2 regions of the Luteitalea sp. genome follow, and region 1 is predicted to be linked to the other one. Evidence: riboswitches for the same ligand, from Rfam matches in the RefSeq annotation. Region 1 holds a riboswitch; the other holds the start of a gene.
The links. Region 1 has a riboswitch for S-adenosylmethionine ahead of Q0C41_RS20135 (hypothetical protein). Riboswitches for the same ligand answer to the same signal wherever they lie in the genome.
Positions count from the first base shown of each region.

Region 1 (6,185 bases):
CTGTCGCTCATCGGCGTGATGCTGGCGCTGTTGTTCACCAACACCACGCTCAATCTGATGAGCATGATCGGCGTCATCCTGCTCATGGGCATCGTGGCCAAGAACGCCATCCTGCTCATCGACTTCGCCAAGTGGTCGATGGAGCAGGGGATGGACCGCCGCGAGGCGCTGATCGAGGCCGGCCGCGTCCGACTGCGGCCGATTCTGATGACCAGCATCGCGCTGGTGGCCGGCATGATCCCGGTGGCCATCGGGCACGGCGAAGGCGCCGACTTCCGGGCGCCGCTCGGCCGCGCCGTCATCGGCGGGGTGATCACCTCGACGCTGCTGACGCTGCTGGTGATTCCGACGCTGTACGACATCATGGCCGGCCTGCGCGACTTCTCGCTGGGGCTGTTCCGCCGCGGCAACAAGGCGTCGCACGGCCACGCGAGCGAGCCGATCGACCTGCCGCAGCCGGCGGCGACGCGGGTGGGGTCGTAGGGGCTCGAGGCTCAGGGCTCAGTAGAACGGGCTCAGGGCTCGGGGCGTCGTGCCCGCGGCGGCTGGGACGTGGCTGCCCCGCGGCCGTGGCTGTTGATGCGCGCACGCGGATTCGTCACGCCGCGTTGCGCGGTCGCGTGAGGAATGGCTGACGGTTTGGGGGCTGGGCGTTCACCCACGCGCGTTGCAGCGTCTGGATGACACGCTCGGCCTTCCCCGTTGGATCGAGGCGTTGACGGCCGCGTCCACAGGTGCCGCAGCGCCAGGGTCGGGCAGTGCGCGGCGAAGACGCGCGACACGCCGTCGCGCCCGTTGTCACTCGTCACGCGCTGGCACCTCCACGCAAGGGAGCCGCGCGTGGTCATCGATGGCCACGTCCCGCGCGCGCTCCGCCAGTGGCGCTGCCGGTCCCCAGGCGCCCGGTGCCTGGCCTGCCGAAACCGGCCCAGCAGCGTGATGTCCACATGCCGCCGCTCGCCAGGTGTCGCGTTCGTCGCGCACCACCGGTGGCCGCGGGACCTGCGGCGGACGTCAGAGCCCGAATCGCGGCCGCCAGCGGCTCATCGTCGAGCGCGGGTAGTCCAGCGACGGTTGCGTCGCAACACCCGTCGTCCAACTGCGCTCCGGATGAACAGGGTGTTCAGCAGATACCTCACACGGGATCCGTCCGGTAGCACGGCGCTGACGCCAGCCCCCAAGCCCCAAGCCCCAAGCCCCAAGCCCAGAGCCTTGAGCCTTGAGCCTTGTCTTTTGAGCCCCGAGCCCCGAGCCCCGAGCCCCGAGCCCCCCGTCTCACCGCTCCCCGGTCGAGCCGAACCCGCCTCTGGAGTCCGCGCCAGCGTCGTGGGCGAGGGGCACGAACTGCACCCGGGGCACCCGGAGCACGAACGCCTGGGCGATACGGTCGCCCGCGGCGACCGTCACCGGCGCGTCGGTGTAGTTGAGCACCAGCACGCGGGCCTCGTCGGCGGGGCCGCGGTAGTCGCTGTCGAGCACACCGAGGCCATTGGCGACCAGCAGGCCGCGTTTGGGCAGGCTGCTCCTGGCGACGATCGCGAGGAAGTGCCCGTCGGGAACGGCGAACACCAGGCCCGTCGGGACGAGGGCCAGCCGCCCCGGCGCGACCGTCACGGTCTCGGCGGCGGCCAGGTCGAAGGCCGCTGCCCCAGGGGTCTGGTACTGGGGCGTCTGTGCGGTGCCGAGGTGCCGAACCCCGACCGTTATGGAATCATTCTGTAAATCCACGCTTGTGTATCTCCACATGTAATGCTATCGTCTTCCTCGACATCCGGAGCGGTCCGCACAGTGCGGGCCCGGCAACCTGGGGCGGACATCCCAAGGTGCCAGCCCGGTCGGCGCAGGCAGCCGACCGCGGCGATGCGGTTCGAGACGAACAAACAAAAGTGTCCGTGCGGGCGATCACCCCGCAACCTCCGAATGTCTTCACTTGGTTGCTCAGGAGAAGACACGTGATTTTGACCGCCTCCCCCACAGAGTCCTCATCGGTCCCGGCCCTGCGTCGGCCGTCTCTCCAGGTGGCGCTGTCGCCCGACGACCGCCGGTTCCAGCGGTTGGGTGAGAATCATCACCTCTGGCGCAATGGCCGCTTCTGGTGGATTGCCTACACGGTTATCATTGACGGCTGGCGTCAGGAGCGGATTCGCCATTCGCTCAAGACGGACGATCTGACCGAGGCGCGGGGCCGCCGGGACGAAATCCTGGCGACCGTCAGTTCCGAAGGCGTGCTGCGCCGCGTGAGCTGAGCCGCCCGGCGCCCGTCCACCCTCGTGCGCCCGAGCCCCGACGGGCCCGGAAGGGCACGAGCGTGGGCACGTGAACGGCTGGCACGGCGAAGCTCCGGCCCCAACGTACTTGCATCACCCGAAGGATTAACCCCGCATGTCCCGTTTCGTTCTCACGTCGGAGTCCGTGTCGGAGGGCCACCCGGACAAGGTGGCCGACTTCATCTCCGACTCCGCGCTCGACGCCTGTCTCTCTCAGGATCCCACCTCCAAGGTGGCGGTGGAAACGCTCGTCAAGGAAGACCTCGTGGTCCTCGCCGGCGAAGTGACGACCGGCGCGAAGGACGTCGACTACGAGAAGATCGCCCGCCAGGCGATTCGCGAGATCGGCTACGACTGGGCCGATGAGGTCTTCAACGCCGACGGCGTGCAGGTCATCCTCAAGATCACGGCGCAGTCCAAGGAAATCAACTCCAGCGTCGTCGACAAGGCGGCCGAGGAGCAGGGCGCCGGCGATCAGGGCCTGATGTTCGGCTATGCGAGCAACGAGAGCCCCGAGCTCATGCCGCTGCCGATTCTGCTGTCGCACCGCCTCACGCGCGGCCTCGCCGAGGATCGCAAGAAGGGCGGCGCCTATCGCTGGATTCGTCCCGACAGCAAGAGCCAGGTGTCGGTGCGCTACGAGGACGGCAAGCCGGTGGCCATCGAGCGCGTGGTCGTGTCGACGCAGCACGTGGCCGAGGCCAGCCAGGACGACATCAAGGCCTACGTCATAGAGGAACTCGCGCCGCGCGTGCTCGGCGACTGGACGCCCGCGAAGGACCTGTTCCTGGTCAATCCCTCGGGCAGCTTCTCGCACGGCGGCCCCTCGGCCGATGCCGGCGTCACCGGCCGCAAGATCATCGTCGATTCGTACGGCGGGGCGGCGCGGCACGGCGGCGGCGCGTTCTCGGGCAAGGACCCGTCCAAGGTGGACCGCAGCGCGGCCTACTTCGGTCGCTACGTGGCCCGCGAAGTCGTCAAGGCCGGGCTGGCCGACCGCTGTGAAGTGCAGTTCTCCTACGCCATCGGCGTCGCGCAGCCGACCTCGCTGCTCGTCGAGACGTTCGGCACGGGCGACAACAAGGCCGCCGAGGACTTCGTCCGCAAGACGTTCGACATGCGACCGGCCGGCATCATCAAGACGCTGGACCTGCTGCGCCCCATCTACCGGCAGACGACGAACTACGGCCACTTCGGCCGTCCCGGGTTGCCCTGGGAAGCGTAGGGTGAACGAAAAAGGGCCGCTCTCGAGCGGCCCTTTTTCATTGCGGAAGCGCTGACCGTTGAAGGCGCAGCCCCAGGTTGGGTAGGGCCCGCTCTCCGAGCGGGCCGTCACCACGCAGTTCATCGAAGCAGGCGCCGACGGCCGGTTCGGAGAACCGGCCCTACCCACCGACTCCCGGTTGCTACACTGACCTCGTGACCGCGATCGTCTTCGACCTGGATGGCACGCTCGTCGACTCGTTCGATGACATCAGCGCCGCGTTCTGCCGCAGCTTTCATGTGATCGGTGCCGATCCGCCCAGTGCCGAGGCGGTGCGCACGCAGATCGGCAAGCCGCTGCGCGACATGTACGCGCCCTGGGCCCCGGCCGACGCCATCGACACGCTGGTGGCCGAGTATCGCCGCGACTACGCCGAACGCTGTGCCGACCGCACCCGCCCCTACCCCGGCATCGTCGACCTTCTCGAGCGGCTGCGGGGTCGTGGCCACGCCCTGGCCGTGGCGACGACGAAGACGACATGGCTGGCGCGCACCGTGATGGAGCGGCTCGACCTGGTCGACCGTGTCGATCACGTGCAGGGGACCGACGGCTTCCCGCACAAGCCTGCGCCAGACGTCATCGCGCATGCGCTGGCCGGCGTCGGCCGTCCCGGGGCGTGGATGATCGGCGACGCCGTCACCGACATCGCGGCCGGGCGCGCGGCAGGCCTGCGGACGTGTGCGGTGACCTGGGGGGTGCACTCCGCACAGGATCTGCGTGCCGCGGGTCCTGACGCGATTGCGAGTTCGGTCAAGGACCTCCACGCCGTGTTGCTCGCCGAGTGACAGGGGGGTAGCGGCCCGCTCGGCGAGCGGGCCCTCCCAAGCGGTCCCCCGGTTCCCGACTCCCGGTTCCCGGTTCCCGGTTCCCGGTTCCCGGTTCCCGACTCCCGCTATAGTCGTCCTGTGCCGTTCGACTCACTCCTCCGGGAGATCCTCACCAGCCGCGTCTACGATGTCGCGCGCGAGACCCCGCTCGATGGCGCTCCGCGTCTGTCGGCCCGACTCGGCGTGCCGGTGCTGCTCAAGCGCGAAGACCTGCAGCCGGTGTTCAGTTTCAAGATTCGCGGCGCCTACAACCGCATGGCGCGCCTGACGGCGGACGAGCGGGCCAGGGGCGTCATCGCCGCCAGTGCCGGCAACCACGCGCAGGGCGTGGCGATGTCGGCCCAGCACCTCGCCATGCGCGCCCGCATCGTCATGCCGCGGACGACGCCGGACATCAAGGTCGATGCGGTCCGCAATCGCGGCGCCGAAGTGGTGCTGGCCGGCGATACCTACGCCGACGCGTATGCGTTCGCCTCCGAGGAGGCGTCGCGGACGGGAGAGACGTTCATCCACCCGTTCGACGATCCGCTGGTCATCGCGGGGCAGGGGACCGTCGGCGACGAGATCGTGCGCCAGCGTCCCGGGGCCCTCGACGCCATCTTCATCCCGGTCGGCGGCGGCGGTCTGCTCGCCGGCATCGCGGCGTACGTCAAGGCCGTCATGCCCTCGGTGCGCATCATCGGCGTCGAGCCCGTCGATGCCGACGCGATGAAGCGCTCCCTCGACGCGGGCCATCGGGTCGTGCTCGAGCGCGTCGGGCTGTTTGCCGACGGCGTCGCCGTGCGCGAGGTCGGCGAGCACACGTTCGCGATCGCCACGGAGACCGTGGACGAGATCGTGCTGGTCGACAACGACGCGATCTGTGCCGCGATCAAGGACGTCTTCGACGACACCCGCACCATCATGGAGCCGGCCGGCGCCCTGTCGGTGGCCGGCCTCAAGGCGTGGGTGGCGGCGCAGGCCACGCCGCCGCGCGGGCCGCTGGTCGCCGTGCTGACCGGCGCCAACATGAACTTCGATCGGCTGCGGTTCGTCGCGGAGCGTGCCGAACTCGGCGAGCAGCGCGAGGCCCTCTTCGCCGTGACCATTCCCGAGCGCAAGGGCGCGTTCCGGCAGTTCTGCACCATTCTCGGCCCGCGGGTCGTCACCGAGTTCAACTACCGACTGAGCACGCGCGCCGAAGCGCACATCTTCGTGGGGGTCGGCACGCGCTCGCGCGCCGATGCCGATGACGTGCTGGTGCAGTTGCGGGAGGGCGGCTATCACGTGGTCGACCTGACGCAGAGCGAACTCGCCAAGCTGCACATCCGCTACATGGTGGGCGGCCGATCGCGGGATGTCGGTCGCGAACGCATCTGCCGGTTCGAGTTCCCCGAGCGACCCGGCGCCCTGCTCCAGTTCCTCGACACGCTCGGCGGTCGCTGGAACATCAGCCTCTTCCACTATCGCAATCATGGCGCCGACATCGGTCGCGTGCTGGCCGGCTTCGAAGTGCCGGTGGACGACGACGAGGCCTTCGACGGCTTCCTGGAGGCGCTCGGCTACCGCACGTTCGAGGACACCGGCGAAGACGCCTACGAGCGCTTCCTGGCATAGAATCGCCCCCATGGCCACTCACACCTCCCGTCGTTCGTTCCTCAAGCAGGCCGGCGTCATGTCGGCAGCGGCAGCGGCCTCGTCCGCCCTGATCCCGACCCCTGGCGCCATCGCGGCCCCGGCGGCCGCAGCCCTCCCGGCGGCTCCCGGCGGCGCGCCGAAGAAGGCGGTCCTGATCGGCATGCTGCCCAAGGAACTGCCCTACCAGGAGCGCTTCGCGCTGGCGCGCGA
Region 1 is NZ_JALHPM010000115.1:3,987-10,171, forward strand. Features, by position in the region: gene Q0C41_RS20125 (efflux RND transporter permease subunit) at 1-483, shown strand, start outside; gene dut (dUTP diphosphatase) at 1,276-1,728, opposite strand; SAM-I-IV-variant riboswitch at 1,763-1,894, shown strand; gene Q0C41_RS20135 (hypothetical protein) at 1,953-2,246, shown strand; gene metK (methionine adenosyltransferase) at 2,383-3,492, shown strand; gene Q0C41_RS20145 (HAD-IA family hydrolase) at 3,687-4,316, shown strand; gene ilvA (threonine ammonia-lyase, biosynthetic) at 4,437-5,954, shown strand; gene Q0C41_RS20155 (sugar phosphate isomerase/epimerase) at 5,965-6,185, shown strand, end outside.

Region 2 (6,185 bases), on a different contig from region 1:
GTGCCGGGGGCGAACTCGAAGCCGTGCGGGTGGTAGAAGAACTGCAGGCCGGCCGCCGCGGCGTGCGTGCCGGCGGCGTTGAAGGCGGCGATGGCGGCCTTCGCGTCGGCCTCGTCGAACGTGCCCTCGTGCGGGAACCACGCGTTGCCGATGTACTGCACCCCGTAGAACTTCGCATCGTCGAGCAGCTTCGCCGAGTCGGTCGGGCTGGCGAGCAGCTTGATGTCCGTGTGCATCGACACGGGCGTCAGGCCGGCCTTGCCGAGCTCCGCCTTGAACTGCTCGCGGGTGAGCCCGTAGGTGCCGGCCAGCTCCACGTGCGTGAAGCCCATGCCCTTGATCTTGGCCAGCGTGGCCGGCACGCCGTTGGCCTTGAAGCTGTCCCGGAAGCTGTAGAGCTGCAGGGCGATCGGGTTCTTGTACAGCGGGCCTTGTTGCACCAGGCCGGCGCCAGCCGCGGCCACCGACGTCTCCGGGGTCATGGTGCCGACGCCCACGAGTGCGGACGCCACCGCCACGACCAGCAGGGATTGAACGAGTCTCATCGACGCTCCTTGGAAGAGATCGTCCGGAGTATAGCCCCGCGGCTTCGACGCCCGGCCCTACCCTTCGCCCTTTCCCGTTCCGGTGCCCGGTGCCCGACTCCCGACTCCCGACTCCCGACTCCCGACTCCCGACTCCCGACTCCCGACTCCCGACTCCCGATCGGTATGACGTTCGTGTAAACGTAGAAAGGCGTGCGTGGACGACTGCTGCTGCTGGCGGGCCTGATGGCGACACTCCTCGGGCCGAGTCAGGCCGCGGGCCAGGTGACCTATGGCGCCGAGGGCCTCCGCGTCGCGACGCCCGATGGTGATTTCACGGCCGTGGTCGGCGTCCGCAATCAGATCCGGTTCACCACGCCGTTCGCGGTGGTGCCCGCCGACGCCGACGAGGTCGGGGTGAAGGTCGGCGACGACTATCGCGTGTTCCGATCGCGCCTGCGGGTCAACGGGCACGTCTTCTCGCCGCGCCTGCGCTACCAGTTCCAGGCCGACTTCGTCGAGGAGCGGATTCGCGACCTCAGCGTCACGTGGGAGGCGCGCCCGTGGCTGCGTCTGCGAGCGGGCCGCTGGAAGGCCGCGCTCAACCGTGAGCGCATCGAGTCCTCCGGCGCCCAGCTGCTCGTCGATCGATCCATCCTCGACCGCTGGTTCACCCTCGGACGACAGCAGGGCGTGGAGGTGTCGGGTGGCCTCGGTGGCACGCGTCCCCGTGGCGGCACCTACTTCCTCGGGGCCTTTCGCAGCGTGGACGCGAAGGGCGGCCCGGCGCTCCCGGTGTGGCTCGGCCGCTACGAGTGGACGTGGGCGGGTCGCGAACTGCCGTCCTGGCAGGGCGATCCCGACGCCTCGCGTGAGCTCCTGCTGGCCATCGGGTCGACCGTCGCCCGCACGGAAGGCGCCTCCGCGTTCTACCAGGGGTCGGGCGTCGGCGCGACGCTGCCGCTGTTTCCCGCGGGGTCGCCCGATCGCTTCCGCACCCGGCACTACGCCGGCGATGTCGCGCTGAAGTGGCGCGGCGTCTCGGCACAGGCCGAGGTGCATCGCAAGGAGGTGCGACGCATCGCCGCCGGTGATCGCCGCACCCTCCGTGGCGCCTACCTGCAGGGCGGCGTGCTCGCCTCCACGGTGTGGGCGCGTTTGCCGACGCGACTCGAGCTGGCCGCGCGCGCGGCCTGGATCGACCCGCACGATGCCCTCGCCGACAACCACCACGACGAGCGGGTCGTGGGCGTCAACTGGTACGTGCTCGGGCATCGCCACAAGATCGCGGCCGACATCTCCCGCCTGCGTTTCACCACACCGACGGGCGTGCGTGCCACCGACAGACGCACGCGCCTGCAGTGGGAAGTCACCTTCTGATCACCCGCGGATCACGCGGCGACAACGGCCATGTCGCCACGCACGATCGACGAGATTGTGATGCTCGACGAAAAGTTTGCGGGTATGCTCGTGCCACAATCCTGCAGATTTCCTTACGCAGTACCGATACTGCGGAGAAGGAACGACGAGCCCGCGCGTGCGGGCGCATTGCATTGGAGGCACGATGAACGACGTGAACGAGACGATCGACGCTGGCGCCACGCCGGCCCCCGAAGTGGCCCCGGTGGCCGACGCCACCCCCGCGCCCGCGCCGAAGGCGGCCCGCAAGCCCGCCCGCCGCAAGGCCGTGAAGAAGGCCGCGAAGAAGGCTGCCGCCGCCCCGAAGGCCGCGGCGAAGAAGCCTGCGGCGAAGAAGGCCACGAAGAAGGCCGCGAAGAAGGTCGGCCCGAAGAAGGCCGCCCGCAAGGCCGCCACCAAGGTCGATCGCAAGGCCGGCAAGGCCGCCGCGAAGAAGGCCGCGACCAAGGCGCCCGGTCGCAAGGCCGCCAAGGCGTCGCGCAAGGCCGTGAAGGCCCGCTCGACGAAGAAGGCCGCCCCGAAGAAGGTCGCGAAGAAGGCCGCCACCAGAAAGGCGCCGGCTCGCGTCGCGCGCAAGGCCGCCGCGAAGAAGGTCACCGTGGCCCGCAAGGCCGCGCGCAAGACCAGGGGCACCAAGCGCCGCTGAGTGGCGCTCGCCCCCGCTGTGTCATAGCTCGACACATGACAGGCGCAGCCCTTGGCTGCGCCTGTTCTGCATGGCAGGATCCCTCTCGTACATCCGGAGTGGCGCGGCAACGCGCCCGGCAACCCCGGCGAACACGCCAGGGTGCCCCGATGCCAGACGGCATCGATGTGGCGACAGCAGGTGCTGTCGCAAGCGCGTGTTCCATGCCCTCACGGCATGGCGGCTGCTCCGGACCCCGTGCTGTACCGAGGAGCCGTCATGTGTCTTGATCCCCGCCCCGATCGCCTCGTTCGACCGACCCGCTCGAGCCGCCGTCTGTCGAGCCGCCCGCCCGTCCTGGCGCACGCCCTGCACGTGCCCGGTCCGGCCCCGATCGTCCGCGCCCCCGCCCTCTGGGCCCTCGACACGCTGGCCGGTGACGACGAACTGGTGGCGCGTGGCTGGGTCGTGCTCAGCCGCGACAACTGACGCGTAAGGCTCAGCTTGCCTGAAGGACTGGCCTGGGTCACGCTCCACGGGTGCGTGCCCTCTCGCGTCCCTGGCTCACGGTGGCCGCCATCGGCCTGAGCCTCACGCTCCAGCTCTCGGACGGCTTCTACCACCATCCGGCGCTGCCGTGGCTCGGCCTGTCGCTCGTCGCCGCCGTCCTCGGGCTCGTCGGTGCACGCTGGCCCTGGGGGCTCGACACGCCGCGCGACCACGAGACGACCCGAGGGCTGCTCACCGCCGGCGTCCTCGTCAGTGCCGTCGCGCTGCTCAGCCGACCGCTGGCCCGCTACATGGCCGACCCGCGGCCCTGGGCGCACCCCGACCTCCTGGTAGTCGTCGGCGTGGCCTGTGCCACGGCCATCACCGTGCGCCCGCCGCACGGCCGTGCCGCCTGGCGCCGCGCCGCCGTGGTCCTGGTCGTCGTCGGCCTGTGGATCGGGGCGTGGACCGTGCGCGAGTCACCCGTGCCGCACATCGACGTGATGCCCGTGCACGAGAAGGCGTTTGCCGCGCTCGCCACCGGCGACAGCCCGTACGCGATCACGTTCGAGAACATCTATCGCGACAACGAGGCGTTCTACGCGGCGGGCATGCGCGAGGGCCAGCGCGTGCTGTTCGGCTTTCCATACCCGCCCCTCAGCCTGCTGCTCGCGTGGCCCGGCCACGCGCTGCTGGGGGACCTCCGCTACAGCGAGGTGGCCGCGCTGGCGCTCGCCGCCGCGCTGCTGGTGTGGATGCAGGGCTCGCTCGCTCTGTTGTGTGCCGCCGCCCTGATCCTCGCCCCCCGCGTCATCTTCCACCTGGAACAGGGCTGGACGGAGCCGTTTCCGATCGCCCTGCTGGCCCTGACGGTGGCGACGGCCCTGCGGCGACCGTCGCTGGCGTGGCTGCCACTCGGATTGCTGGTGGCGTCCAAGCAGCACATGGCCGTCGCGCTGGCCTTCGCGCCCATGCTGATCGGCACGCCGATCGGCGGCGACGGCTGGCAGGCGCGTGCCGCGTGGCGACCCCTGCTCGCCTTCCTGCTGAAGGCGCTGGCAGTGGCGGCGGTCGTCACCTTGCCGCTCGCGCTGCTCGACGTGGACGCCTTCATGCGGTCGGCGGTGCTGCTGCAGGTGCGCGAGCCGTTCCGGCTGGACTCGCTCAGCTTCACACGCGCGCTGCTGGAACTGGGGGTGCCGCTCGACCGGCACGGCGCGCTCGCCGTGTCGTTGTCGGCCGGGGCGCTCGGGCTGGGGCTGGCGTGGTGGCGCGCCCCGCGCACCCCGGCGGGCTTCGCGGCATCGCTGGGGGTGACCTGCTTCCTGCTCGCGGCCTTCGGCAAGAAGGCGTTCCTCAACTACTACTTCCTCGTGATCGCCTTCCTGCTCGTGGCCATCGCGGCGGCCGGTCGTCAGGCCGAGGAGGCCACGCCTACGCCGTCGTCAGTGCCGCCAGCGCCTCGGGGCTGAGGCGTCCCCAGTAGTTCGCGTACAGATCCTCGGCCTGCTCGCGCTCGATGTGCGGCAGCCCTTCGAGGATGGTCGTGCGGTGCGGCTCGGGCACCTCGGGGCCGCCCACGACGATGACGCCGAAGAGCGGGTCGGTGGTCAGCCCCTGGGCCTCGGCGCGGGCCTTCGCCAGCACGCGCAGGGCTTCGATGGCGCGCGAGACGTGGTGGCGCTTCGGGTCGGCGGCGGTGCCGGTCGGGAGCGACGAGGTCCTGGCGTCTTCGAGGGCGATGAGCAGCGTGTCGGTCTCGACGACGCAGGGCAGCACCATCAGGCCGTCGACGAGCGGGACCTCGCGTGCGGTCGCCCCGCCGATGACGGTGCCCGGCGTGCGCAGCGCACCCCAGTGCACCTCCTCGAGCTGCTCGAAGGTCCGGCGCAGCCAGCCGCCCTGCGGGTCGGCCGCGATGAGTGCCTGCACGATGTCGGTCAGCGGAAGCATGGTGGCCGGAGCGTGACAGCAGCCCGCGCCGGCCGTCAACCCGACGCGCCGTCGGCGTCGGTGATGAGGCGATCGCCGAGCACGTCCTCGATGTAGAAGCGCTGCACCAGCACCGTCACGACCACGAGGAGCGGGGTGGCGAAGATGAGCCCGAGCGTCCCGAGCGTGACGCCGAGGAACAGCTGCCAGGCGATCACCAGGGCGGGCGCCAGGTCGTCGGCCTTGCGCATCACGTACGGTTCGAGCGTGTAGCTCTCCACCGTCTGCAGCCCGAGGTACAGGATCCCGACGTACAGCACCTGGGTCGGCCCCTCGAGCAGGGCCAGCAGCATCGCCGGCACCGCAGCGATCACCGGACCGAAGTTCGGGATGAACGTCAGCAGCCCGGCGAGCACCGCCAGGGCCAGGGCGAGCGGGATGCCCAGCACGAGCAGCCCGATCCAGGTCGCGATCGCGATGCCGAGCATCAGCATCCCCCGGCCCAGCAGCCAGGATTGCAGCCGGTCGCCGACCTCGAGCAGCACCTCGTCGATCCTGGCGCGCGTGCGAACGGGGAACAGTCGGACGAGTCCCCGTCGATACAGGCCCGGTTCGGCCGCCAGGAACAGCCCGACGAAGGCCAGCAGCACCAGGTACCCCACCAGCGAGACGCCGCCAGACACCACGGTCACCGCCCGCTGGGCCGCCGATCCCGCCATCGCCGTCGTCGGGGCCGTGTCGGAGATCTGGGCGAGGAAGCGTTGACCGAGCGGCCAGCGCTCCACCTGTTCGCGGAGGCGTTCCACGCCTTGCGGGAGCGCGTCCCACAGCTCGGCGCCCTGCGTCTGCAGCGGCGTGGCCAGCAGCGCGCCACCCCCGATCACCAGCGCCAGGAGCGCGGTGCAGACGACAGCGAGGGCGGCGTAGTCGCCCAGCGGGCGCCACCGCTGCACCAGTTGCGCCAGGCTGCGCAGCAGCACCGCCAGCAGGACGCCGGCGAAGGTGACCAGCAGCGCGGTCAGGCCCTGCACGGCGGCCAGGACGAGGATGATCGTGCCGGTCGCCAGCCCGAGTACGATGAGCACGCGACGCACGAACGGCGAATCCACGACCTGATCCATGTCGCACCGCCATTGCACCTGCCGCGCCAGCTCGAGAGACGGGCAGAGGCCCGGCAAAACCGAACGATTCATGTC
Region 2 is NZ_JALHPM010000025.1:30,965-37,149, forward strand. Features, by position in the region: gene Q0C41_RS07525 (sugar phosphate isomerase/epimerase) at 1-545, opposite strand, end outside; gene Q0C41_RS07530 (porin) at 738-1,904, shown strand; gene Q0C41_RS07535 (hypothetical protein) at 2,089-2,589, shown strand; SAM-I-IV-variant riboswitch at 2,674-2,795, shown strand; gene Q0C41_RS07540 (hypothetical protein) at 2,848-3,057, shown strand; gene Q0C41_RS07545 (hypothetical protein) at 3,108-4,529, shown strand; gene Q0C41_RS07550 (hypothetical protein) at 4,492-5,010, opposite strand; gene Q0C41_RS07555 (AI-2E family transporter) at 5,046-6,182, opposite strand.
Region 2: it holds a riboswitch for S-adenosylmethionine, as region 1 does, so the genes downstream of both, Q0C41_RS07540 (hypothetical protein) here and Q0C41_RS20135 (hypothetical protein) in region 1, are expected to answer to the same signal.